Regions from separate parts of the Kosakonia sp. SMBL-WEM22 genome, predicted to be linked through region 2. Evidence: predicted binding sites of a transcription regulator. Region 2 holds the regulator's gene; the other holds the start of a gene.

Region 1 (12,311 bases), 830 kb from region 2:
GCTCAATCATCCCCTCCTTTTCTGCCAGCGGAATAAACTCCGTTGGGGTCATTACCTGGCCGTTAAAACCAGGCCAGCGCAATAGCGCCTCGGCGCCGACGCAGGTACCGTTTTTAATATCAATGATAGGTTGGTAATGAAGGCGAAGCTGACGACGGGTCAAAGCGCGGTGGAGCCTACGGCGTGGGGAAGTAATTTCCCGCCGTGTTCGCGTCCAGAGGAAAAAGATCAGCGCGCTGCAAATCATCCCCAACGGCAGCGTAAAAACCGCCTGCCGGTAGAGGGAGTGAAAATAGTTTTCGCGCGACGTCGAAACAATAATGGCGATTGGCCGTGAGGAGGCATACGCGATGGTATAAAAGCGATCGCCCAGTAAGAAAGAGCTTCCCTTGCGGTGGATTAAGGAGGCAAAGGTTTTTAAACGGGCGTTCTTGCTGAGTGAGAAAAAGCCGCCAGAGCGCGTATCGTAGACGCCATACGCTAAACGCGGATCGTCGGATGTCACATCGCTATAGGTGAGCGGATTAATCACCGCGACATAGTTTCCCCGCTGCACATAGACCATTTTATAACCGGCATAAAAGGGGGTATCGCGATAGTAATAGAGCGCTGTGCCATGCTGCCCTTCATAATCCGCTGATGAAATAGCATACGATTGCGCAGGCGTAACGGCGCTGGAACATAAAAAGTGGTTGCCCTCGGCATAAATAAGGTCGGCGACATACTGGCTGCCGTGAACAATATTAAGCATCATGGCGCGATGTTGCGGCGTACACGGCGTGCCGCGATAGCTCTCCGCCGCGCGGCGCACGCTATCCGCCTGCTGAATAACGAGATCGGTTTTATTCAGCGCCTGACGAGCGAATGCGCGCAGATGTGTGCGGGTCTCTTTTACGGCGTGGATATGAGCAAACCATAGCGAGATCATTACCGGGATAAGAACTACCAGTATCATTCCGCTAATTCTGAGCATTTTACGAGGCACACTGAGCTTCATGTCCGCCTAAATCCATGCATTTTATGTGCCTTTTATATTGTTGGGCAGGAGGCTTTTAGAAACAGGTGATTACGTTGCATCAAACCCTGACCATTAGCAACAGACTTTTCTCTTTCGAATCATGATAATTAAGGATGCTGAGAATATTCCACCGTAAGGCAAACTAAAAGCGTGTACCTGGATTTATATTTAAGAAAATATTTCGCCATACTGCTCCCAAAAACGAAACGCTCGCCAATAAAACAACCTGCCCAGACAGGTAAAACAGTGCCCGCACTGCCTGTTTTTTACGCAACCAACCAATTTAAAGTGGCCAAAAGCTAAACTGGTGCTTAATAGTTAAGTGACGATTTACTCACACTTAATAATATAAGCATGCTTAATTTTCTGGCGAAAAGTAACACATTTACACGGCGTACTTTCCCAGAATCAGAACATCCTCACGGCAGCTGTTATCGCAATGTTGTCGTTTTATTGCTGCGCTTATGTAAAATTTATTTTTTATTTCCCGGCGGGGGTAAGTTAAATAAAAATATTCAATGCCCGCGATCTCACCCGGCGACGATAATGTGACAATCCACTTTTTGCAGACTTAAAAAACTAAAAAAGCTCTCTTTTTGTACTGGTGAATAAAACAGCAAATGTGATAGAGTTCACACTTTCCGTGTATGCGGAACCCTACTTTTACATTTTTGTGTTAACCCGACGGACAACTGCTTCGCGTGCTGCGCAGGCCTTTGCTCGCCAGGTGTTTGATTCTCCTGAGGATAGTAAGATGGCAACCCTTACCACCAGCGTGGTGTTATTCCGCTGGCAGTTATTAAGCGCACTTTTAATGTTTATGGCAAGTACGCTGAACATCCGTTTTCGTCGTTCAGATTACTTTGGGCTTGCGGTGATCAGCAGCGGCATGGGCCTGGCGGCTGCCTGCTGGTTTGCCACCGGTCTGCTTGGCCTGACGGTGATGGATTTCGCCAAAATCTGGCAACACTTTGCCTCGGTCTGGGAAGAGATGACCCGCAACGCACCGCCGGAATGGCCAATGGTGATGACCTGATCTCCCCGCCCGGACGCGATTCCCCCTTAACGCCCCTCTCTTTGCGTTACTAACCGCGCCGGGCAGATAACCGCCTCTCACGCCCCATCTGCCCTCTTCACCCTGCACGAGCAAAAATCCGCCCCCTTTCCGCATCGAGTAAGTTAAGGTAAACCTTACTTATCAACAGACATCGCCACGCATTGGCTAAGAGCTATCTATGACAGAAGAGTTTACCCGCGCGCTCTGTGCGCTGATTCGCCGCCTCGGTCTGGAAGCCAGACAGCTTCGCGACACAGGTCTTACCGTTGAGCAGAAAGGTCGCCAGGATTTTGTCTCGCAGGCGGATGTTTATGTCGAAACGCAGTTGCGCGAATGGCTGAAGGCGCAGCGCCCGCAGGATGGGCTGCTTGGCGAAGAGCGCGGCCTCGAGCCGGGCAGCGAAGGGACCTGGGTTATCGACCCGATTGATGGCACTACTAACTTTATTCTTGGTATGGATTACTGGTGCATCTCCGTCGCCTGGGTACGCGATAACCGCATCGAGCTTGGCGTTATCTATGCGCCGGATCGCGATGAGTTTTTCTTTGCCCGTGCGGGCCACGGCGCATTCCTTAACGATCGCCGCTTAACCCTGACGGAACCCTCGCCGGATGCCGTGGTGCTCGGCGTCGGGCGCTCAAGCCGCCGCGAGCCGCGTGAATATACCGATGCGCTGGAAAAACTGCTCAATCAGGGCGTGGAACACCGCCGGTTTGGCGCAGGGGCACTGATGCTGGCGCACGTTGCCGCGGGGCTGGTGCACGGTTATTACGAAGCGCACCTGCACAGCTGGGATGCGCTGGCCGGGCTGGTGCTGATCAGCGAAGCGGGCGGTCGGCATAACGACTTCCTGGCTGATGACGGTTTAACCAATGGCAATACGGCCTGGGCGGCCACGCCAGCGGTGTGGCAGCAGCTACAACCACTACTGCTGCCTGCAGGAAAGTAACCCGCTTAACGCGCGGGCCAGTGGTTGAGATCGATTCCGCGCTGCGGCGCGGTTTTGGCAAACTCCCGCAGCACCGCTTTCACATCCGGATCGAAATAGTCGACGTTCTCATGCTCAACCACCACCACGCTGCGCTCCGGGATCTTCGCCAGTAACGCCTGTAGTCGGGGGTTGTGCAGAAAGGTCAGGTTCTGCTGAATACGCAGCACATAGTGATCGTCCTTGCGCGCAAGCTGCAGCGCATTGCGGTGGCAGTGATAAAGGCTTAACGCCATCTGCACTGCCAGCCCCAGCGCAATCCCCACCAGCATGCCGAAGGCGATAATTCCCGCGATAGTGAGCAGAAAAGGCACATACTGCTGATACCCTGCACGAAATTGCTCGATAAAGAGCCGCGGCGTCGCCAGCTTATAGCCGGTGTAGAGCAGCACCGCCGCGAGGCTCGCCAGCGGGATCACCGATAACAACTCCCCGAACCAAAGACCACACACCAGCAGCAGTGCGCCATGCAGCAGCACCGAAAACTTACTCTGCGCGCCGTTGCTGACGTTGACCGAGCTGCGCACAATCACCGCGGTAATTGGCATCGCCCCCACCAGACCTGAGAGCAGGTTGCCTGCACCCTGCGCCACCAGCTCTTTATCCGGCGACGGCGGCGGGTTCTGCGGACGCAGCTTCTTCAGCGCCTCCTGGCTAAGCAGGGTTTCGAGGCTGGCCACCAGCGCCAGCGTAATCGCCACGGTGTAAACCGCCGGGTTTTGCCAGGCACTCCAGTCCGGCCCTTCGAGTTCGGCCATCAGATCGCTCAGTGAGCCAAACTCCGGCAGAGTGATGCGCGGTAACGATGGAAGCAGATGTGGCGCCACGTAGCTCAATGCAATCACTATTATGCTGCCGAGCAGCACTGCCACCAGCGGGCCTGGGATCCAGCTCAGGCTTTTTATTCGTTTCATTGCAGCGCTGTCCCATCCCCATGGCAGGAGCAAACCACCTGCCGCAACAAGAAAAGAGGTTAACGAAAAGGTAAAATCGCCGCTGAAGATCTGCCCCAAACCGCTCTCTTCCACCTCACCAAGCGCGACCGGGATCTGCTGCATAATCAGCAACAAACCGATGGCTGCCAGCATCCCTTTAATCACGCTAGCGGGCACCAGCCCGATAAAACGACCGGCGCGCAGCAGGCCCATCGCCAGTTGCAGCACGCCTGCCAGCACCAGCGCGAAGAGAAAAGCGGAGAAGGAGCCGAGCGACTCTACCGAGGCGACGACAATTGTCACCAGCCCGGCAGCCGGGCCGCTAACGGCAAAACGGGATGGACTGAGTGCGGTGACCAGTAGACCACCGATGATCCCCGTCAGCAGGCCAACAAAGGGCGGTAGCCCGCTGGCGTGGGCGATGCCCAGACAGAGTGGCAGGGCCACTAAGAATACGACTACGCCTGCCAGGGTATCCTGGCGCAATGTAGCAACGGGCAGAGTACGGGCCAGCAACGGTTTTAACCTTTTCACAGTGCGACTCCCTTATGGACGGTGAACAAAATCTGGCTGGTTTGATGCGGGAACTTTTACTAGTAGCACTGTCGGGAGAAATATAATCCTAAGGAAAATCTTATTATGGTTTTAAATTACTAAAAAAAGTCTTAATGTAAAATTATGAAAATGAAATTCACGAAAAATATACAGTAATAAAGACAATATTGAGCTTATTGATAACGTGATAAACAGTAAGGTTTAATTCCCGTATTAAATCTAAATATAGTAAAGTTATATCATTGCGCTATTTGAATATAAGTGATAGTTACTTTATTAGAAACACTCTCGATTAGCAGGGAGTCTCATCAACTCACGCTTCGCATGGCGGCTAAAATCATTATCCTCCAGCAGATTTTTTAGTGCTTCACGAGCCGCAGGCTGCTGTATATTCTGGCAAATAAGAGAGAACGCGGCATGTTTAAACAGACTATAAGCGCCCCGTTAATAAGGCTTAGGGCAAAGGCAATCTCGTTCTCTCTCACACTTAATAACGCCAGCGAATTAATGCAGTTCACAATCAGGCTGTCATCTTCAACGGCATCATTACGAATGATCTGAACTAACGCCTCTTTAATAAACGCATCGTTATACTCGCCATGATATAAGCCGAGGATCTTTACCGCTTCGATTCTTATCTCATCCTCACTGTCGATATCTGTGGCGATATCAAGCAGCATTATTGCTGAACTCAAATCTAATGCCTGATTAAAACTGCGCAGGAAACCGAGTTTTTCGCTGGCATCCAGCTCAATAAATGTCGACAGATTGCGCAGCGCGTTATCCATGACTTCTCCCGGCTTACCTGTGAAGCATAAAGCTTATCAATATTCGACGATAATACTCTATGTTGTGCCAAGTTGTGCCTCCATCCATGGAAGCACCATCCCAGGTGAACTTATTTTACGACCTTATCCCAGGCCATTTGCCAGGCGCTGCCGGTGCCCGGCGCATAGGCGCTCGCCAGCCCTGCGCACCAGCTGGTATAGGGGTAGGGTTTACATTGGTACAAATGATTGTCGCTGGCGACCACGATATCTCCGGCTTTATAAGCATGGCCAGCGACATATTTTGGGTAGCTCTGGTTATCCGGGTTATCGTCGCTGTGATCGGTTGTCATGACGTTTAATATCGCCGATAGCGCCGATTTATTTCCCGCCGCATCAACAGCGTTAACGCTGTAGGCGTAGTTACTGTTTGCCGTCAGATCTTCATCGATGTAGGTATTCCCACTGGCATCGGCAACTTTCTGCTGGTTGCGGAATACTTCATAGTGGTGCACGCCCGAGGCGCTATCAGTGGAGGCTTTCCAGGTCAGGTGAACGCTGGTAGCGGTCGCCTGCGCGCTCAGGCCTGCCGGTACGCTCGGCGCAGTGGTGTCTTTTTCAGGGGTTTCAATCAGGCTGCCATCATGAATCAATTGTGTGTAGGCTTTGCGGAACTGCCCGGCAAAGGACACATGATTGACGTTTTCACCCTCGTCCCAGTTAATGGACCAGGTCATTAACCCTCTGAGCGGTAGCCCCTCTTTTTCCATATCGGCAAAGACGCGGTAGACATCTTCAGGCGTTTTTACAAACCCGGTGGCTGCCGCTGAGCCATTGCTCGGCAGGCCGATCACCAGCTTGCTGGAGGGAATTTTCACCGCAGAGAGGCCATGTTTATCGGTAATGATCTCTTTGCTGAAGTGGTAGAGAAACTCATATTTTTTGCTGTCGTCATTCTGCGCGTAATTGACCCACCAGCCATCTTTCGAGGTGTCGTCCGGCTGGAAGCCAATACCAAACGCACCCTGGTTATAGAACTGCGGCGCAATAAAATCGTAATAGCCTTCGAGATTATTAATATAGTTCTGGTACTGCGGGTTGGCTTTGGTCAGATAGGGAATTTCTGGTGCCATACTGATAATAAAGTGTTTACCCTGCTGCTGATAATGGTCACGCACTTTTTTCAGTGCCGCAGGAATAACGGTTTCGTTATCCGCTTTTTTAATCGCACTCTGTTCGAGATCGATATCCAGACCGTCAAAACCATATAGATCAACCAGTCGGATAATTTCGTCGGCAAAATGCTGCGTATCACCGTTGGCTTCATGCAGCTCAATATGCGCATCCGCCCCGCCGAGGGATAGTAACACCGCCTGGCCGCGCTCGTTCAACGCCGCCACTTCTGCGCGAAAGCTCTGATCAGTGCCGTAGTAGGGCACAAAGGTCGGCATGCTTTTGCCATCTGCCGACTTCATAAATGAAGCCATCACCACGTTAAACGCTTTTGGCGTATCTTTTAATGCCAGTTTCAGCGGGTAGCCCTGCTCATAATCGCCGGAGAAACCCTGATCCCAGTTATGCCAGTAGCCAACTAATAGTTTTTTGCCTTCGATGGAGGGCATAGTATCAGCGTAATCGGTATTAGCGAAGACGTGGCCACTAAAACTCACCAGACCTGCCAGCGCCAGCGAGGCGAAAACATTATTCATCTTAAATATACTTTTCATGACAATCCCTTAAATAAGATCTATGCAGATAGAATGATAAATATCGTGTGCAAGGGGTAGACAATGAAAATCATATTAAAGGCTAGCGGATTAATTTCATTATTTAAGTGACACGAAGATTCTGCTCTTTATCAAGCTAATTTTATTACGATAAAGAATCTTCTAAATAAGGGGGTAGCATATGGCAAATAGATTTTTAGTCTGTTAGATATCGCATTTTATTTATCAAAACATTGCCCGCAGCAGAGCGCGCAGAAAATTGCGGGCTTCCATTGCCAGATCGCTGTCTGAAAGGCTGAGAAACAGGATCAGCAACAGGGTGATGACAACGATAAGCGTGATCCGGGATTTCATCGCGCTTTGCCTCCTGACTTGGGGAGAGTGTGGCAGCTTAAATGCGTTACAGCATGCGTTATTTCAGTCGCCTGCACCAGCCGGACATTGTTAACGTTGTAATAAAACGAAACGGTAATTTCATTTAGTTATTACATGTTTTTAATATAATCACACCGCTACATGATGCGAAACCCTTCGCGTGACATGATGAATCAACATGAAAGCACGTCACGGGAATAGGCGATATACGCCCATCTATCGACTTCGGAGAGTGATTATGGACTACAAGATTTACTCCGCTGTGGTGATGCTCGCCACGCTCAGCTTTTCGGCCACCGCGGCTGTCACAGCCGATGCCTCACTCGGCAAACTGATTAACGAGCGGTTATCATGGATGAAAGATGTCGCAGGCGCTAAAGCACAGCACCACCAGGCAATAGAAGATTTGGCCCAGGAGCAGAAAGTGTTAGAGCGTGCCGTCATTGACGCCGAGTCGCTGGGGCTGAACGGTGAGAGCGTGAAGCCCTTTATCCAGGCGCAAATGGATGCCGCGAAGGCTATTCAATATCGTTATCGCGCCGACTGGCTGGCAGCCCCCGAGGCAAACTGGCAGCCACGACCGCTGGATGAAGTGAGAAAACAGATAAGCGAATTGAGCGACCGTATTTTGCGCAAAGTGGCTGAGCGCCTGAAAGCCAGCGGCAAGTTGAGTGATGCCGACAAAGAGGAGTTTATGCGCACGGTGCAGCAGCACAACTTAACCGGGCGGGATAAAGCGCGGATGTGGCAGGCAATGGAATCAATTACGTTAAAGGCGTAAAACAGAAGCCCCCGCAGAAGCGGGGTCTTATCGTTAAAATTTCGCCATCAGTGAAAAACGCTAAATCAGAATGGGTGGCAGTTATATTTTCAGCTAAAATTATATTGTTACGGCAACAGCGGTGCGAAAAACACTAATTTATGCAAGCCAATGCTTTACCAAACTTCAAACCGTTTCTCTCAACATATCTCTCACCTCCATAAGAATCTTCCCTAGCATATTTTTACCCGAGCCATCACCGCCATCAGCCCAGTAGTTATCGTTTTTTGTGTGTTCAACTAACGTAAGATCATTGGTGGCTAACAAAATATCTCTTGCTTCATCATTTTGCTTAAATTTTTCCATGACAGCAAGGCGCATTATATTATCCCTGACACAATCCCAGTCATCTCTTAGCGGATTATCCCGATCTCTTCCTGATATAGCAGCATCCATTGGTGACGCGAGCTTTCTGATTTTTTCTCTAAGCGCTTCGTCATCAAATTTTTGAGCCTGAAAGAAGTGCTCTACCGTAGGCCAATATTTATCATCAATAAAGAAACCGCATTTATAGAAGTTTGAAAATACTCCATAGGGTTCATTTACTTTATAAAATAATATATTATTACTCATTTATATAATCCTTGGCTCGTGGGGGTTTTTATTTTCAATCGACTCTCCATCCAGAATCATATTGAAACACTCCATTAACCCAGCAGAAATAGATGCAAGAAAATCATTTTTGTAATAGAGATTTTCACAATCGACTCCGACGGCAACGAGATGAATCTCTGATAAAAGCTTTTTAGGCACTAAGTCGTCTTCTTTCAATAATATTGTAGCTTGCTCTGCGATTGACACAAGTTCATCAAAAGCCTGTTTATTTATCACCCCTCCCATTTTCAATGGATAAACGGAGTCAGTGATTTTTTCTTTAAACAGCTCCAGAAGATTGTCTTTTTCAATATTCATTTTATAAAACCTTTCATATTTGCCCTGACTTTAAATCTAACACTTCTTAGATTGATAACTCATTGACTCAGATTAGTTTTCATCTGCTTATAAAATTCAGTTATAGATTGCGAATCTGAATATAATTCATAACTCAAAGCAGATGAGTCCATCATGCTTTCAATTAAAACACCTGCAATTCTTGCTTTACCTAAATGGTCTATATAAAAATCAATTTCAAAGCTCCCATCTTCATTAATAAAGATGGCTTCGCTAATACTCCCATTAGAAATTTTTTCTAAATTTAAAAGCAATTCTTCCAGTCTCTCTTTAGAGACGTAGAATGAAGCTCTGGCTTCATACCAATCTGACCTGACTACTACATTGGATTTAAAAAAACCATCTTCCAGGATAAATGGACCCAGGAGTAAACACCCATTACCTTCACAATTGATAATCGCATATGACATTTTCAGCCAACCCTTAGCTCACAAATTTCGTTACATGGTTTATATCAATAGACCAATCAAAGCTTTTACTTCGTTGTTTTCACTTGATAATGTCAATTATATCTCTATGGTTAATAACATGCTCTTTCACAAGCATATTATATAACCGCTTTACAATCTTAATAGTCACGAACCAGACGGTCACGCAGCTTGTTGGTGCATCGCCGGCGCGTGGTACGCCCAGCAAGATAGTGATATTCCCTGTTCTGTCAATGCGATTATCCACAATGAGTAATGAGAACTAAGTACTAATCGTCTAATAAAACGATCAAAACCTATGAGTAAAAATCACTTCCTTTGTTTTTATCTCAATATAAAAGCTTACGCCTTTTACATCAATGCCATCAGAACCTATATCCATCCAGTTATCCTGGGTAATCAGATCTGAGGAAAAGCTAATCAAAACACATTGATTGCCTTCAATGACATAAATATGGCTATCTATAGAAACATAATATTCATTTATATTTTTTAATTTTTCACCCCAACCTTCGTCTCTGATCCTTTGTATTGCAGAGAATAAAAAAGGCATATACTCTTTATCAATATTTAATTTTTCACTAATCATTTGAGATACCTTATAACAGCGTGACGTCACCATGCCCAACAACATTTCCGACGATTATCAAAAAATCACCTCCTGGTGTACCCAACGTTTTAACAATCTCGAATAAGCTTTACTTTCTTAATTATGTAGAGCAATATGGTTTTAAGGAGATAATATTACTACCATCTTTCGATGATATATTCTCTTTTAATACGTCCGGCTTTTTTTTCGTCAAATCTACTTTTATTATTATTTGCGCCTTATTATATTTTTGATGGATGCTAATTGTAGATATAACATTTGAAAAATAATCCTCCCAAACCACATAGGGTGCAGGTAAATTTTGATCAAAAATGTAGTTGTAACGCTTGATGATGGTTTTTTACTATCTCATAGTTAGCTAAATTTTCCTGTACCCCTGTAAGAAAGTGAGGATCATGTGAAAAGAAAACAGGTTCCAAATATAATGATTTATCATCTTGCAGAGCTTACCTCAGGGTAGTTGCTCTTATATTATAAACAGACGCTCCGCCAACCAAAGATGGTGGTAAATTTAACGCCATATCTATTTACATTATTTTTTGTATAACTCATTAAAGCAAATCTCTACGTATTCTTCTGGATTATTTATTAAATAACTTTCTCCCGGAAAAAGAGATCCCCAAACGATTACATAAAACTGTTTCATAGTAAGATTATTAGGAGGGTAAAAAAGTGGAATGGCAGCCTCATAAAGACGCAAGAGTAATTCTTCATCATAAAAGTTAATTGCATATGCAAGACTATTTCTGCATCTCTCCTTTATAAACAAAGGGAAGCTATCATAACAAGGCTTTATTAACTCCCGCAGGACTAATGATAAGCTGTTCTCATTGGACAAATTTAATCCAACAAGGGAGGAATCCATATTTGGATTTTCAGAAAGAGATTGCCAAATCATTGATACATAGCTATTGTTTATTTTTTTCACTTTTACACCTCAAATTCAAAACCCTGTACATTTTTTGTTTTCGCATTACCGCCTGCACGAATTTTATTGCTGCTAAAGTACTCCTATCCATCCTTCATATCACGTTCAGCTACAGCATGAGGCATATCAAAGCCTGCGTTCTCATCCGCATCCTCAATGGATCACTTAGCGGCTTAAATGAGTGATCTTTAAGGCGGAGGTAGATCGTTAAGGTTTATTATTGATAATCAAGGGAGAGTCAAGCTAGTACAATTTCATTGCCTTCAACATAAAAATTTTTGATTCAAACGTGTTTCATTTAAATGGCAACTGCGTAGCATGATTTGCATTACTCTTGCCAACGGAGAGAATAAAATCTTACATTCCATCAATATCACCTTAGTCACGACTGTCCCCGTCCTTCGAGATCTCCCATAAATATTTTTCGCATTTTTTTTAATTTTTATCAGAGTTATCACTAAGTTTGAAGCAGTCTCGTCCCAACGGATCCACTCATACCAATCATGCAACCACATACGTATTCAATCCGTCGGCCAGACTAATCGGATCCATCTGTGTTTCCCCCACTGCGGGTCGTAGTAGCGGAAGGTTTTGTAGTGCAGGCCCGTTTCGCAGTCCAGGTACTGGTTCCGGAAGCGCAGGTTCTGCAGGAGGCGCGCTCTAGCCGCCAATTCTTCGCGCAGGCTACCGCCCCTGGCAATGGAGGTTCCTCGCCAGACGGTGTCGCCGTTATTGTCGGTCACGCCCTCCGCCACGTCGTTCAGTTCCGTATGATACCAGAAGATGTCCATATGCTGACCGTGGCTGTCGACACGTGCCAGCGGCTCATCGCTGTTTTCGGTGTAGATATAATGTACCGCTGCGTTTGTGTGACTGTCGCAGGTTTACCCACTATCTTTAGGCCGGGCCAGGCTGTGTACGCTCAGATTTGATATAGGTATCATGAAGAGCTGAAATTTTAATTGCAGAAAGGCTTATTCTTTAAAGCCGTCATTGCAATTAATAATGCCTGTAGGCTCGGCCCTAATAAAAAAAGCATGGTAATTATCATTAGCTTTGCTTTGCTATTTACAAGAATAAATATTTACTTCCTCCAGTTCATCAGTGCCCAACTTTATGAATAAAATCTCTAAAGCTCCTGATGGAAAAGGG
Region 2 (12,311 bases):
GTCACGATGATGTATTTGATCCCTGGTATCCACTCGGTACCGGCAACATGTTGCAGGTGCTGCATATGGGTCTGCATGTTTGTCAGCTGATGGGCTATCCGCAGATTGAACAGGGGCTGCAACTGATCACCCATAACAGCGCGAAAACGATGGGCCTGAGTGAGTACGGCATTGCGCCGGGCCTGCCTGCCAATATGATAATTCTGCCTGTTGAAAACGGCTTTGAGGCGGTGCGCTGCCAGTCCCCGGTACGCTGGTCGATTCGGCACGGACGCATTATTGCCAGTACGCAACCGGCGCAGAGTTGGGTACGGCTGGAGCAGGGATGTGAAGAGGTACATTTTCACCGGATGCCGCAAGCGTAGCGGCGTGCCAGGCCGTTAAGACGCACAAATTTGGCGGTCTGGCGTTACATCTGTTACCAAATACGTAAAATTAAGTAAAAGGCTGGCCTGCTGGCTGACTGCTCTTTAGAATCAATCCACTCGCTTTCGTTACTGCACTTCGTTAAGGAAACCTTATGGTTAAATCGACTCTGGCGGCTATGGCGGCTCTACTCGCCCTTTCTGCTCTCTCCCCTGCTGCGCTGGCCGCAAAAGGCGATCCTCATGTTCTGCTCACCACCTCCGCCGGTAATATCGAACTGGAGCTGAACAATCAGAAAGCCCCTGTGTCGGTAAAAAACTTCCTTGATTACGTGAATAACGGTTTTTATAACAACACCACTTTTCACCGCGTGATCCCTGGTTTTATGGTGCAGGGCGGCGGTTTTAACGAGCAGATGCAGCAGAAGCAGCCCAACCCGCCTATCAAAAATGAAGCGGACAACGGCCTGCGAAATACGCGCGGCACCATTGCCATGGCGCGCACGGCGGATAAAGACAGCGCTACCAGCCAGTTCTTTATCAACGTTGCGGATAATGCCTTCCTTGACCATGGTCAGCGCGACTTTGGCTATGCGGTCTTTGGCAAAGTGGTAAAAGGTATGGACGTTGCCGATAAGATCTCTCAGGTGCAGACGCACGATGTTGGCCCGTACCAGAATGTCCCGTCAAAACCGGTTGTTATCCTCTCTGCGAAAGTGCTGCCATAAGTTTTCCCCCGCACGGGCTTTGCAGCCCGTGTTTTACCGCTTCCCTGCGTAACCTGAATTTACTGCTTATAATTTTTTGGGCATGTACATCATTTGGGTATGTATATCGCTTAACTGGGAGGCGCTATGCCGAAAAAACTCACCGACAGGCAAAAATCCCGACTCTGGGAGCAGCAGCGCAATATCAATTTTCAGGCCAGCCGCCGGCTGGAGGGCGTTGATAGCGAGCTTGTTACGCTGAATGCGCAAGAGGCGACTTTACGTCTTGAAGAGCTGCGGAGGCAATATGAGCGATAAATTCGGCGACGGGCGCGACCCGTATCTTTTCCCCGGCCTGAAAGTGATGCGCAACCGCCTGGGGATTCGCAATGCTAAGGGTCTTGAGAAGGAGGCGTATCAGTTCACCGCGCTGCGCGCCGCAACCCTGGATCTGGGGCCGATTGCTCGCGGCCTGCCACATCTTTGCGCCATTCACCGCCATCTCTACCAGGATGTGTTCGACTGGGCCGGGCAGATCCGCGAAGTTGATATCTATGAGGGCGATACCCGTTTTTGCCACTTCGAGTATATCGAGAAAGAGGGCAATGCCCTGATGCAGCAGCTTGAAGATGAGGAGTGGCTCGTTGGGCTGGAGAGAGAGGAGTTTATCGCTCGCCTGGCGCACTACTACTGCGAAATCAACGTCCTGCACCCGTTCCGGCTGGGTAACGGCATTGCGCAGCGTATCTTCTTCGAGCAGTTGGCGCTGCACGCAGGTTTCTCTCTCGACTGGCGCGATATCGATCCCGACGACTGGCGCCACGCCAACCAGGCCGGTGCGATGGGCGATCTCGAACCGCTAACCGCCATCTTTAGTAAAGTCGTAAGTGAGGCGCGTGAAGGCGAGTAAACCTTTTTGTCGGATGGCGCTAACGCTTATCCGACCTACGAAACATTGTAGGCCGGATAAGCGTTAGCGCCATCCGGCGTATCCCATCCCGTAAACCCGTTTTTTATCTTTGCGAAGTGCCGTATAGTTTTGCGCAAATTGCATGAAATCTGGCACATCCATTGGTTGAATTCACATGATCCTGCTTATCGATAACTACGACTCCTTTACCTGGAACCTCTACCAATATTTTTGCGAACTGGGCGCGCAGGTTGAGGTGAGGCGTAATGACGAGTTGACGTTAGCGGACATTGAGACATTAGCGCCGCAGAAAATTGTTATCTCGCCGGGTCCCTGCACACCGGATGAGTCGGGCGTTTCGCTGGCGGTTATTGCGCACTATGCGGGCAAGCTGCCGATCCTCGGGGTTTGTCTCGGTCATCAGGCGATTGCACAGGTATTTGGCGCTACTATTGTACGCGCAGCGAAAGTGATGCACGGCAAAACCTCTCCCATTACACATGCTGGCAGCGGTGTGTTTAGCGGGTTAAATAATCCGTTAACCGTTACGCGTTACCACTCTTTGGTCATCGATCCAACTACCTTACCTGACTGCTTCGAAGTTACTGCCTGGAGTGAAAGCGACGAGATTATGGGCATTCGCCATAAGTCGTGGGATCTGGAAGGAGTGCAGTTTCATCCGGAAAGTATTCTGAGCGAGCAGGGACATCAATTGCTGCGAAACTTCCTTTCGCGCTGATTTGTGGTTGCCATTTAGTGATTTTTTATGCATATTTCGTGATTATATTTTCACTATGAATGTAACATAACACGGGATGGGCAACCTATGGCAACTCAGCAAGACGCGGTGACACGTGCAAACTTCGATGACGTTATTCTGCCAATTTACGCACCGGCCGAGTTTATCCCGGTAAAGGGAAAGGGCAGCCGCGTCTGGGATCAGCAGGGTAAAGAGTACGTTGATTTTGCCGGCGGCATTGCGGTAACTGCCTTAGGCCACTGCCACCCGGCGCTGGTGGAGACGCTGAAAGCGCAGGGCGAGACGCTTTGGCACCTGAGCAACGTCTTTACCAATGAGCCCGCGCTGCGTCTGGCGCGCAAGCTGGTGGATGCCACTTTTGCCGAGCGCGTCGTGTTTATGAACTCCGGTACGGAAGCCAACGAAACCGCCTTCAAGCTGGCGCGTTTTTATGCAACCACGCGCCACAGCCCGCACAAAACCAAAATCATCGCTTTCCACCACGCTTTTCACGGGCGCTCGCTCTTTACCGTGACCGTTGGCGGCCAGCCGAAATACTCCGACGGCTTTGGCCCGAAACCGGCCGACATTGTGCATGTTCCTTTTAACGATCTTCACGCGGTTAAAGCGGTGATGGACGATCACACCTGCGCCGTGGTGGTGGAGCCGATTCAGGGCGAGGGCGGCGTTACTGCCGCCACGCCTGAGTTTCTCAAAGGCCTGCGTGAATTGTGCGATGCGCACAACGCGCTGCTGGTGTTTGATGAGGTGCAGTGCGGGATGGGGCGCAGCGGTGAGTTGTTCGCCTATATGCACTACGGCGTGACGCCGGATATTCTGACCAGCGCCAAAGCCCTCGGCGGCGGTTTCCCGGTCAGCGCCATGTTGACGACGCATGAAATCGCCAGCGTCTTCCATGCCGGTTCCCACGGCTCCACTTACGGCGGCAATCCACTGGCCTGCGCAGTGGCCGGCACCGCGTTCGATATCATCAATACCCCTGAAGTGCTGAATGGCGTCAGTGCCAAGCGTCAGCACTTTGTTCAGCATATGCAAAAAATTAATGAGCAGTACGACCTGTTCAGCGATATTCGCGGTATGGGCCTGTTAATTGGTGCCGAGCTGAAACCGCAGTACAAAGGCCGTGCGCGCGACTTTCTGCATGCGGCTGCCGCAGCGGGCGTGATGGTGCTGAATGCCGGTCCGGATGTGATGCGTTTTGCGCCGTCGCTGATTATCGAGGAGCAGGACATCGATGAAGGGATGCAGCGCTTTGCGCAGGCCGTGGCGAGCGTGGTTAACGCGTAAGGCGTCGACGTAGCCAGATGCCATGATGCGGGCGCTGACGCCATGCCACCGACGAGATGGTGTGCATGGTGCTCAGATGCCCGAGGATGCGCTGCAGATGCTGCTCCAGCGTGCTCATTGGTCCATGGGTCAGCGTCTCCGGCCCTTCCATCACATTCACATCCCCGGATTCTCCCGGTCCGTCATACTCCAGCCGCTGCTGGCAGCGTTGCAGCGCAATTTCACATGACTCGAGATAGCGCTGCGCCAGATCCGGCGTCAGCATGGTGTGCTCGCGCGCCAGCGTCGTCATAGCGTTGATATGTTCAACAATAAACTGGCTGTGGGTAACCCACAGTTTCATATCGCTCAGGTAGCGGCTGTTAAAGCCGGGCTCCTGCATCGCCTGGTTGAGGGAGTTGAACAGGGCGTTATGCGCCTGGTTAACCTGCATACGCTGCCATGCCAGCGGCGTTGCTTCTGGATTGTTGCTGAGGATCAGGCGAATCGCATCCTGATAGGCCTCCAGCGCATCGTGCGCATTCTGGCGCAGCAGGCCGCTTTGCCACTGCGGCCACAGCCACACCATTCCGCCGAAAGCAATCAGGCAGCCAATCAACGTATCGACAAGCCGGGCGAGAATAAACTGATCGCCATTGAGCGTCAGGATTTGCAGGGTATAGACCGCCGTAATCGTAAAACCGACCGTCGCCCAGCCGTAGCTTTTGCGGATAATCAAATAGCTGCTCAGGGTGATCATCAGCATCGCCGCCAATGTAAAGCCGAGCGGCACATGAAAGTGCAGCGTCATACCCGCCACCACTAGCCCGGCCAGCGTGCCGGCGGCACGGTTGACGATGCGCACCCGCGTCGCGCCGTAGCCGTTCTGCGTTACCACCATCACCGTCATCATGATCCAGTAGGGTTTCGGCAGATTTAATGCGCTGCCCATCAGACTGGCGATGCTGAGCATCACGCTGATGCGCGCGGCATTGCGCAGGGCGGTTGATTTCAGCGACAGATAACTTTTCAGTGCCGGGATCAGCGGCAGACGCTCCTGCTTATCCTCCATCAAATCGCGAATATAGAGCGGGCGCTGGGTGCGCAGCACGCGGGCGATACGGCTAAAGTGCCAGGCGCAGAACTGCCCGACCGGATTATCCGGGTGCTGACGGGCAATTTTTTCCAGTGCGCCAACCTGCTTCTCCATGGTGAAGCGGGTCGGGTAGCGATGGTAGAGGATGTCATCCGCCAGCACGCGCAGGCGAGCTGCGACAGTTTGTGCATTCCAGCGAATCACCTGCTCGGCGTGGGTCTGTTCGACCAGTTTCTGCACCTTTTCCGGCTGATGCAGGCTGACAGAGATATGTTCCTGCAGATCCAACGCGACCTGGAAGACACGTAGCAGGCGCTTGTAGTCATTGTTCTGATTGGCTGCCAACATATGCAGCTGCTGGTAACACTGGCTAATCAGATCCACCGCTTTCTGCTGGCGGTCAAGCAGCGGCGGCAGCGCGGTTTCCGGATCGACATGCTGGGTTAACAGGCTATATTTCGCTTCGCAATACTCCGCCAGTTGCCGGTAGAGCAAACTGAGAGATTCACGCAGCGGCTGTTCGCGCCACAGCCAAAACCAGAACCAGTTAAAGAGCCCGTACCACAAGGTGCCGAGGGTGTAGATCAGCAGCGGCTCCCACACCGGCATGTTCCCGGCGAGGCTGAGGGTAAAAATGGCGGCAATGAGAGACGCGGGAAGCAAGCGGCCATGCAGCGCGCTGATTTCGCCCGTCACGCCCAGCAGCAGGGTTAACACCGTCATGATTACCGGTAGCGGAAGATTCTCTGCCAGCAGAAGCTGCACCGCCAGGCTACAGCCGGCAAACAGCGAGCCGCCGATAATCAGGCGTTTGAAGAAGCGTTTATGTGGGGTATCGAGACCCGCAATATTGCAGCAGGCGGGAACCAGCGAGAAGAGAAGCCCCTGTTGCAGATGACCAAGCAGCAGCCCAACCGCCACAGGCAGGCATAACACCAGCGTTTGTCGCAGTGCGTAGTTGATTTCGGGGTGGTAAATCAGCCTGCGCCACATGGGAAAACAAAAATGGCGCACCGCATGAGCGATGCGCCATTTTGCAGATTAACGCGTACCGTAGACGACGATAGTTTTACCGTGGGCGGAGATCAGGTTTTGATCTTCGAGCATTTTCAGAATGCGACCAACCGTTTCGCGGGAGCAACCGACGATCTGACCGATCTCCTGACGGGTAATTTTAATTTGCATACCGTCCGGGTGGGTCATGGCGTCCGGCTGTTTCGCCAGGTTCAGCAGAGTCTGAGCAATACGGCCGGTCACGTCGAGGAACGCCAGATTACCGACTTTCTCCGAGGTCACCTGCAGGCGACGCGCCATCTGCGAGGAGAGGCGCATCAGAATATCCGGGTTCACCTGGATAAGCTGACGGAATTTTTTGTAGGAGATCTCCGCCACTTCACAGGCGGTCTTGGCGCGAACCCAGGCGCTGCGCTCCTGACCCTCTTCAAACAGGCCCAGTTCACCAATAAAATCGCCCTGGTTGAGGTAAGAGAGGATCATCTCTTTACCCTCTTCATCCTTGATGAGCACTGCCACTGAGCCTTTAACGATGTAATACAGCGTTTCCGCTTTTTCACCCTGGTGAATCAGCGTGCTCTTCGACGGGTACTTATGAATATGGCAATGAGACAAGAACCATTCGAGAGTCGGGTCTGTTTGCGGTTTGCCAAGCACCATGCGCGATTATCCTCTGTTATAAGCTGGCTCCAGAAACGGCGTGAATCATTCAGCTTCTGGGGTTGCAATCAAAGCTTCCCAAGTCCCGGGAAGTGGACCGTCAGCGACATCTGCGGTCTCTAATGTATGATATCCCTTGCGTACATTCGTAACGTCAATGTTTCTCTGTAGCATGTAGACTGTTTTAGCATAGCTTTTGGCGCCTGTCTCCTGGTGTCTCGCTTCAGCATGACGCAGGTCGCCTTCCGTTGCGCGTTTTGTTATGTACGCGTAATCTGTGAAAAAATTTGCCATACCGGAGTGATGAAAATGCAGGCACGAGTGAAATGGGTGGAAGGGTTAACGTTCCTTGGTGAGTCCGCATCCGGCCACCAAATTTTGATGGATGGCAACTCCGGGGACAAAGCTCCCAGCCCGATGGAGATGGTCTTAATGGCCGCCGGGGGTTGCAGCGCGATTGACGTAGTGTCGATCCTGCAAAAAGGGCGTCATGACGTCACCGATTGCGAAGTGAAGCTGACCTCCGAGCGCCGGGAAGAAGCGCCGCGCTACTTTACCCATATCAACCTGCACTTCATCGTTACCGGCAAAGCGCTGAAAGACGCTGCGGTATCCCGCGCGGTCGACCTCTCGGCTGAGAAGTACTGCTCCGTGGCGCTGATGCTGGAAAAAGCGGTTAAGATTACCCACTCCTACGAAGTGGTAGAAGCCTGATAAGCTCGCCCGGCGGCGCTTTCCGCCGGGTTATTTAATCTTTTTACCTTCCATCAGCCGTTGCACCAGCGGCGTCATAATCAGCTCCATCGCCAGCCCCATTTTGCCACCCGGCACCACCAGCGTATCCATGTGCGAGATAAACGAGCCCTGCAACATCGCCAGCAGCCACGGATAGTCGATCCCCTCCAGATTGCGGAAATGAATCACCACAAAGCTCTCATCCAGAGAAGGGATGCCTTTGGCGGCGAAGGGGTTGGAGGTATCGACGGTAGGAACGCGCTGGAAGTTGAGATGAGTGCGGGAGAACTGCGGCGTGATGTAGTTGATGTAATCCTCCATTGAGCGCACTACCGAATCCATCACTGCTTCCCGGGAGTGACCGCGCTCGCTGGTGTCGCGGATCATCTTCTGGATCCACTCCAGGTTAACAATCGGCACCACGCCCACCAGCAGATCGACGTGACGCGCCACATCGTGCTGCGGCGTCACCACACCGCCGTGCAGCCCTTCGTAGAAGAGCACATCGGTCGGTTCCGGCAATGGCTGCCATGGGGTAAAGGTTCCTGGCACCTGATTCCACGGCACGGCTTCATCGTAAGTATGGAGATATTTCCGCGCCTGGCCCTGGCCGCTCTGGCCATACTCGCTGAAGGTCTGCTCCAGCAGGCCGAAGTCGTTCGCTTCCGGGCCAAAATAGCTGATGTGCCGCCCAAGATCGCGGGCTTTGCGGATCGCCATGTCCATTTCCGGACGGGTATAACGATGAAAGCTGTCGCCTTCCACCTCCGCCGCGTGCATGTTGAGTTGGGCGAAGATCTTACGAAAGGCGAGGCTGGTGGTGGTGGTTCCCGCGCCGCTGGAGCCAGTGACGGCGATGACCGGATGTTTGGCGGACATAGCAACTCCCTGAAGAAAAGCTGTTGTTCAGTATCAAAGCCGCCCGGCACCCGGTTAGTCGTGGAACTGCCCGCGCGGCATAATGTTCACCGTTTCGTGCAGCTCTGACCACACCAGTACGGCCTCGCCGCGCTGCAATTGCCGTTTTACGTCGGCGACCTTTTGCTCAAGTGAACGCTCATGTTCACCATAATCGGTGCCTTCGCGCAAGACAAAGCTCTCAATCAGATTGTCGAGCGTGTCGGCGTCGACTTCTTGCCACGGAATAATCATGATGCTCCCAGATAAGCGGATAACCAGTCCGGAATGCGCGTTTCAAGCCACATCTCCGGGCGACGCAGCGTGCCGCCGACAAAGCCGACGTGCCCGCCATGTTCCGTCAATTGATACTCAATATTAGCGGGTAATTGCGCAAGATCGGGAATGACGTGATGATCCATAAACGGATCGTCCTTGGCGTGAATGATAAGCGTCGGTTTACGAATCTGCGGCAGCAGCGGCATAGCACTACAGCGGCGATAGTAATCAAGCGCATCGTCGAAGCCGTGGATTTTTGAGGTAATCACATCATCAAAATCGCGGATGCGCCGCATTTTACGCAGCACCTCCATGGTGGTTGGCAGCGAACCGGGATAGGCGCGCAGTTTGCGCGCGGCATTGGCCTTTAGTAGGTTGAGCAGATAGCGCTGATAAACGCGTGAGAAGCCCTTATCCATATGATAGCTGCAGGCTTCCAGCACCAGCGGCGCGGAAACAATCACCGCCGCGTCGAGGGGGAGATCGTCATCCGCTTTCGCCAGCAGGCAGCCGAGCATATTTCCGCCCAGCGAATATCCCACCGCTGCGGTTGGCGCCTCGCCAAGCTCCTGACGCAGCCAGGTGAGAAACCAGGTGCCATCTTCGGTTTCGCCGGAGTGGTAGATGCGGTTCAGGCGATTCGGGATGCCGCTACAGCCGCGAAAATGCATCACCACGCCCAGCCAGCCGCGCTGTTTCGCCGCATTGATCAGGCCGTGCGCATAGGGGCTGTGCAGGCTGCCTTCAAGGCCATGAAACACCACCAGCCGCGGTTTATGCCGCGCCTGGTTCGGCTCTTCGCTCCACGCGAGATCGACAAAATCCCCGTCCGGCAGCTCGAGGCGCTGCCACCAGGGTTCAAACGCGACGCGACGGCGAATAAGACGCGGCAGCATGGTCTGAAGATGTGGATTGCTCGCGCCACGCATCGGGCGAAAGCCATGCATATCATCTTTCAAATGCGCAAGTTGTGAAGGTGTAATGTCTGTCATAGCACAAGAAAATAGATAAAAAGTGGGACAACTATAAACGCACGCGAGGCACCCGTTTATTCATTTAACGGGAAATCAGCGAGCTATGCTTCAATCCGCCAGCAAGTTACGTGAAAAAAGGTGGATATCGACATCTGCTTTACGTCGCCACAAACGCGCTTTTCGCGCCCCGGTCGCCACACTCTCCCCGGTCTCTTCAAACATACCGGAGGCTTCAAAACGGCGGATCAGACTTTTGCGCTGGATCGGCTGGCCGAGGATAATCTCTGTCGCTTCTTGCAACTGGCTTTGGGTAAACGTATCAGGCAAACAGTAAACGGGCAGTAACGAATACATCGTTTTCTGCCGTAAGCGGCGCAGCGCGGCGTGGATGATCTCGCCGTGATCGAAGGCCAACTGAAGATCATCGAGGCTGGCAACCGGCACCCATTTGGCATCGCTGACGCTTGCGATATGGGGCGCGCAGGCGACCCACGAAATAAGCGCGTACCAGGCGACGGTCAAACTCCAGCCGCGCGGATCGCGTTCTGGGCCGGAGAAGGTATCAAGCTGTTCAAGCCATGAGGGCGAGACGCCGGTTTTTTCCGTCAGCTTGCGCAGCGCCGTTGCACGGGTAGAGCTATCCTGCGCCATATCAATAAAGCCGCCGGGCAATCCCCAGCACCCTTGTTGCGGCTGGCTGGCGCGCTCCACCAACAGTACGCAGAGCGTCTGCTGATGCAGGCTAAACAGCACGCTATCGACCGTCACTAGCGGCGAGGGAAAACGGCTGGGATCGTAAGAATCCAGATATTCTGCTTCACTGATCATCACTGACTCATCTCGTTACACACGCAGCAAGTTTATCAGTCCGTCCAGGAGCGGCAAGCGAACTTTTATTTTATGTATTTTCATCGGCTTATATATTCAGTATAAAAATAATCCAGACGGGGGGCTTGCTTAATAGTGTCTTATGGACAATATTAATTGTGTCCAAGGGACATTAACTAATGCAGGTGAGGTGAATGATGGCGAGCAGAATCGAACTCTTTATCGATAATCAACATGTTGAAATCGACCACGGCGTATTCCCCGATGGTGCGGTCTGGCTGAAAGTGACGGGCGAACTGCCCGTTTCCGCCCAGCTGATGCGCATCCGCGTCGCCGCCATGCGTGATATGAACGATTTTATGCTGTTGGCACAACTCGTAGACGCGGTACGCCATGTCAGCGATATCGCAGTCAGTCATCTGCAGCTCGCCTGGCTGCCGTGGGCGCGCCAGGATCGCCATATGGTGGCGGGCGACAGCTTCGCACTGAAAGTCTTCGCCAACCAGCTCAACACCCTGAACTTCGATAAAGTCTTTATTCTCGATCCCCACAGCGATGCCGCCGCAGCCGCCATTAACAACTGCGTCGCCATTCCGCAGGAAACCTGCCTCTTGCAAAGCGAGACGCTGCGCCGCGCCATTGCGCACGGCGAACTGATGCTGGTGGCGCCGGACGCAGGCGCGCTGAAAAAGATCCATAACGTGGCGAAAGCTACCGGCGCGAAAAATTACGCCATTCTCACCAAAGAGCGCGATGTTGCCAGCGGTAATCTGACCGGCTTTGCGTTAGTGGCCGGTGAGGTGGCGGGGAAAGATCTGCTGATTGTCGACGATCTCTGCGATGCGGGCGGCACCTTTATCGGCTCGGCGCAGGTTCTGCGTGAAGCGGGGGCGCGCAGCGTTAGCTTGTATGTTACGCACGGTATCTTTTCGAAAGGCGTTGAGAACCTGCTCAATAACGGGATTGACGCTATCTACACCACCACTTCGTTTACTTCGCCGACGCTGGCTTCGCCGGGCGTTGAATTGATCGACATTGCCACGTTATTTCGCGCTTAAGGGGACCACACCATGAAACTGAATCCGATTCTCGCCATCGACGGCTATAAAGTATCGCACCGCGTGCAGTATCCGCAGGGCACAACAAAGGTTTACTCCAACTTCACACCGCGCAGCGATCGCTTTTTCCAGTCTCCCGTTGCCGACGGCAAACTGGTCTTCTTTGGCCTGCAGGGTTTTCTGAAGTGGTTTATGGTCGATCTTTTCAATGACGCCTTCTTTTCTCGCCCGGAAGAGGAGGTAGTGAATGAGTACAAAGAGGTGATGGATAGCTACCTCGGTAAGGATAGCGTGGCGGTCGATCATATCCGTGACTTGCACCGTTTAGGCTACCTGCCGCTGCACATCAAATCCCTGGATGAGGGGAGCAAAGTGCCGATGAAGGTGCCGGTACTGACCATCACCAATACCCGCGAGGAGTTCTTCTGGCTAGTAAACTACCTGGAAACGGTGCTCTCTGCCGAGTTGTGGAAAGCTTCGACTAACGCCACCATCGCACACCACTACCGCAAAATTTGTGAGCAGTGGGCGGCAAAAACCTGTAGCGATCTCACGCACCTTGACTTCCAGTGCCACGACTTCTCCTTCCGCGGCATGGCGGGCCTGCACGATACCGCGCAGGCGGGCGCGGGTCACCTGCTGAGTTTTAAAGGCACCGACAGCATCCCTTCGCTGCTCTATGCCCGCGATTTCTACACCGGGGGCGAGGAGTACTTTATCGGCGCAAGCATTCCGGCGACTGAGCACAGCGTGATGTGCATG

Evidence for each region. Region 2 encodes CRP, which controls carbon source genes, mostly activating them, when cyclic AMP is high. Its sites were predicted from a motif close to ATGTGANNNNNNTCACAT; they were not measured.
Region 1: the regulator CRP is predicted to act here: its motif matches at 1,639-1,656, upstream of HF650_RS01735 (YjcB family protein).

What each region holds. Positions count from the first base shown of each region.
Region 1 is NZ_CP051488.1:326,475-338,785, reverse strand. It holds gene HF650_RS01740 (EAL domain-containing protein) at 1-997, opposite strand, end outside; gene HF650_RS01735 (YjcB family protein) at 1,773-2,054, shown strand; gene HF650_RS01730 (inositol monophosphatase) at 2,254-3,024, shown strand; gene HF650_RS01725 (SulP family inorganic anion transporter) at 3,030-4,499, opposite strand; gene HF650_RS01720 (hypothetical protein) at 4,913-5,341, opposite strand; gene HF650_RS01715 (glycosyl hydrolase family 18 protein) at 5,452-7,047, opposite strand; gene HF650_RS25490 (hypothetical protein) at 7,273-7,401, opposite strand; gene HF650_RS01710 (chorismate mutase) at 7,661-8,203, shown strand; gene HF650_RS01705 (NADAR family protein) at 8,369-8,815, opposite strand; gene HF650_RS01700 (hypothetical protein) at 8,816-9,154, opposite strand; gene HF650_RS01695 (hypothetical protein) at 9,214-9,603, opposite strand; gene HF650_RS01690 (hypothetical protein) at 9,911-10,210, opposite strand; gene HF650_RS01685 (hypothetical protein) at 10,764-11,159, opposite strand; gene HF650_RS01680 (hypothetical protein) at 11,681-11,950, opposite strand; gene HF650_RS01675 (hypothetical protein) at 12,224-12,311, opposite strand, start outside.
Region 2 is NZ_CP051488.1:4,531,954-4,544,264, reverse strand. It holds gene HF650_RS21925 (cytosine deaminase) at 1-365, shown strand, start outside; gene ppiA (peptidylprolyl isomerase A) at 521-1,093, shown strand; gene HF650_RS21915 (YhfG family protein) at 1,220-1,390, shown strand; gene HF650_RS21910 (putative adenosine monophosphate-protein transferase Fic) at 1,380-1,982, shown strand; gene pabA (aminodeoxychorismate synthase component 2) at 2,158-2,721, shown strand; gene HF650_RS21900 (aspartate aminotransferase family protein) at 2,809-4,029, shown strand; gene HF650_RS21895 (YccS/YhfK family putative transporter) at 4,019-6,097, opposite strand; gene crp (cAMP-activated global transcriptional regulator CRP) at 6,146-6,778, opposite strand; gene HF650_RS21885 (OsmC family protein) at 7,088-7,492, shown strand; gene HF650_RS21880 (phosphoribulokinase) at 7,523-8,392, opposite strand; gene HF650_RS21875 (YheU family protein) at 8,447-8,665, opposite strand; gene HF650_RS21870 (hydrolase) at 8,662-9,681, opposite strand; gene HF650_RS21865 (NUDIX domain-containing protein) at 9,772-10,491, opposite strand; gene prs (ribose-phosphate diphosphokinase) at 10,689-11,549, shown strand; gene HF650_RS21855 (nicotinate phosphoribosyltransferase) at 11,562-12,311, shown strand, end outside.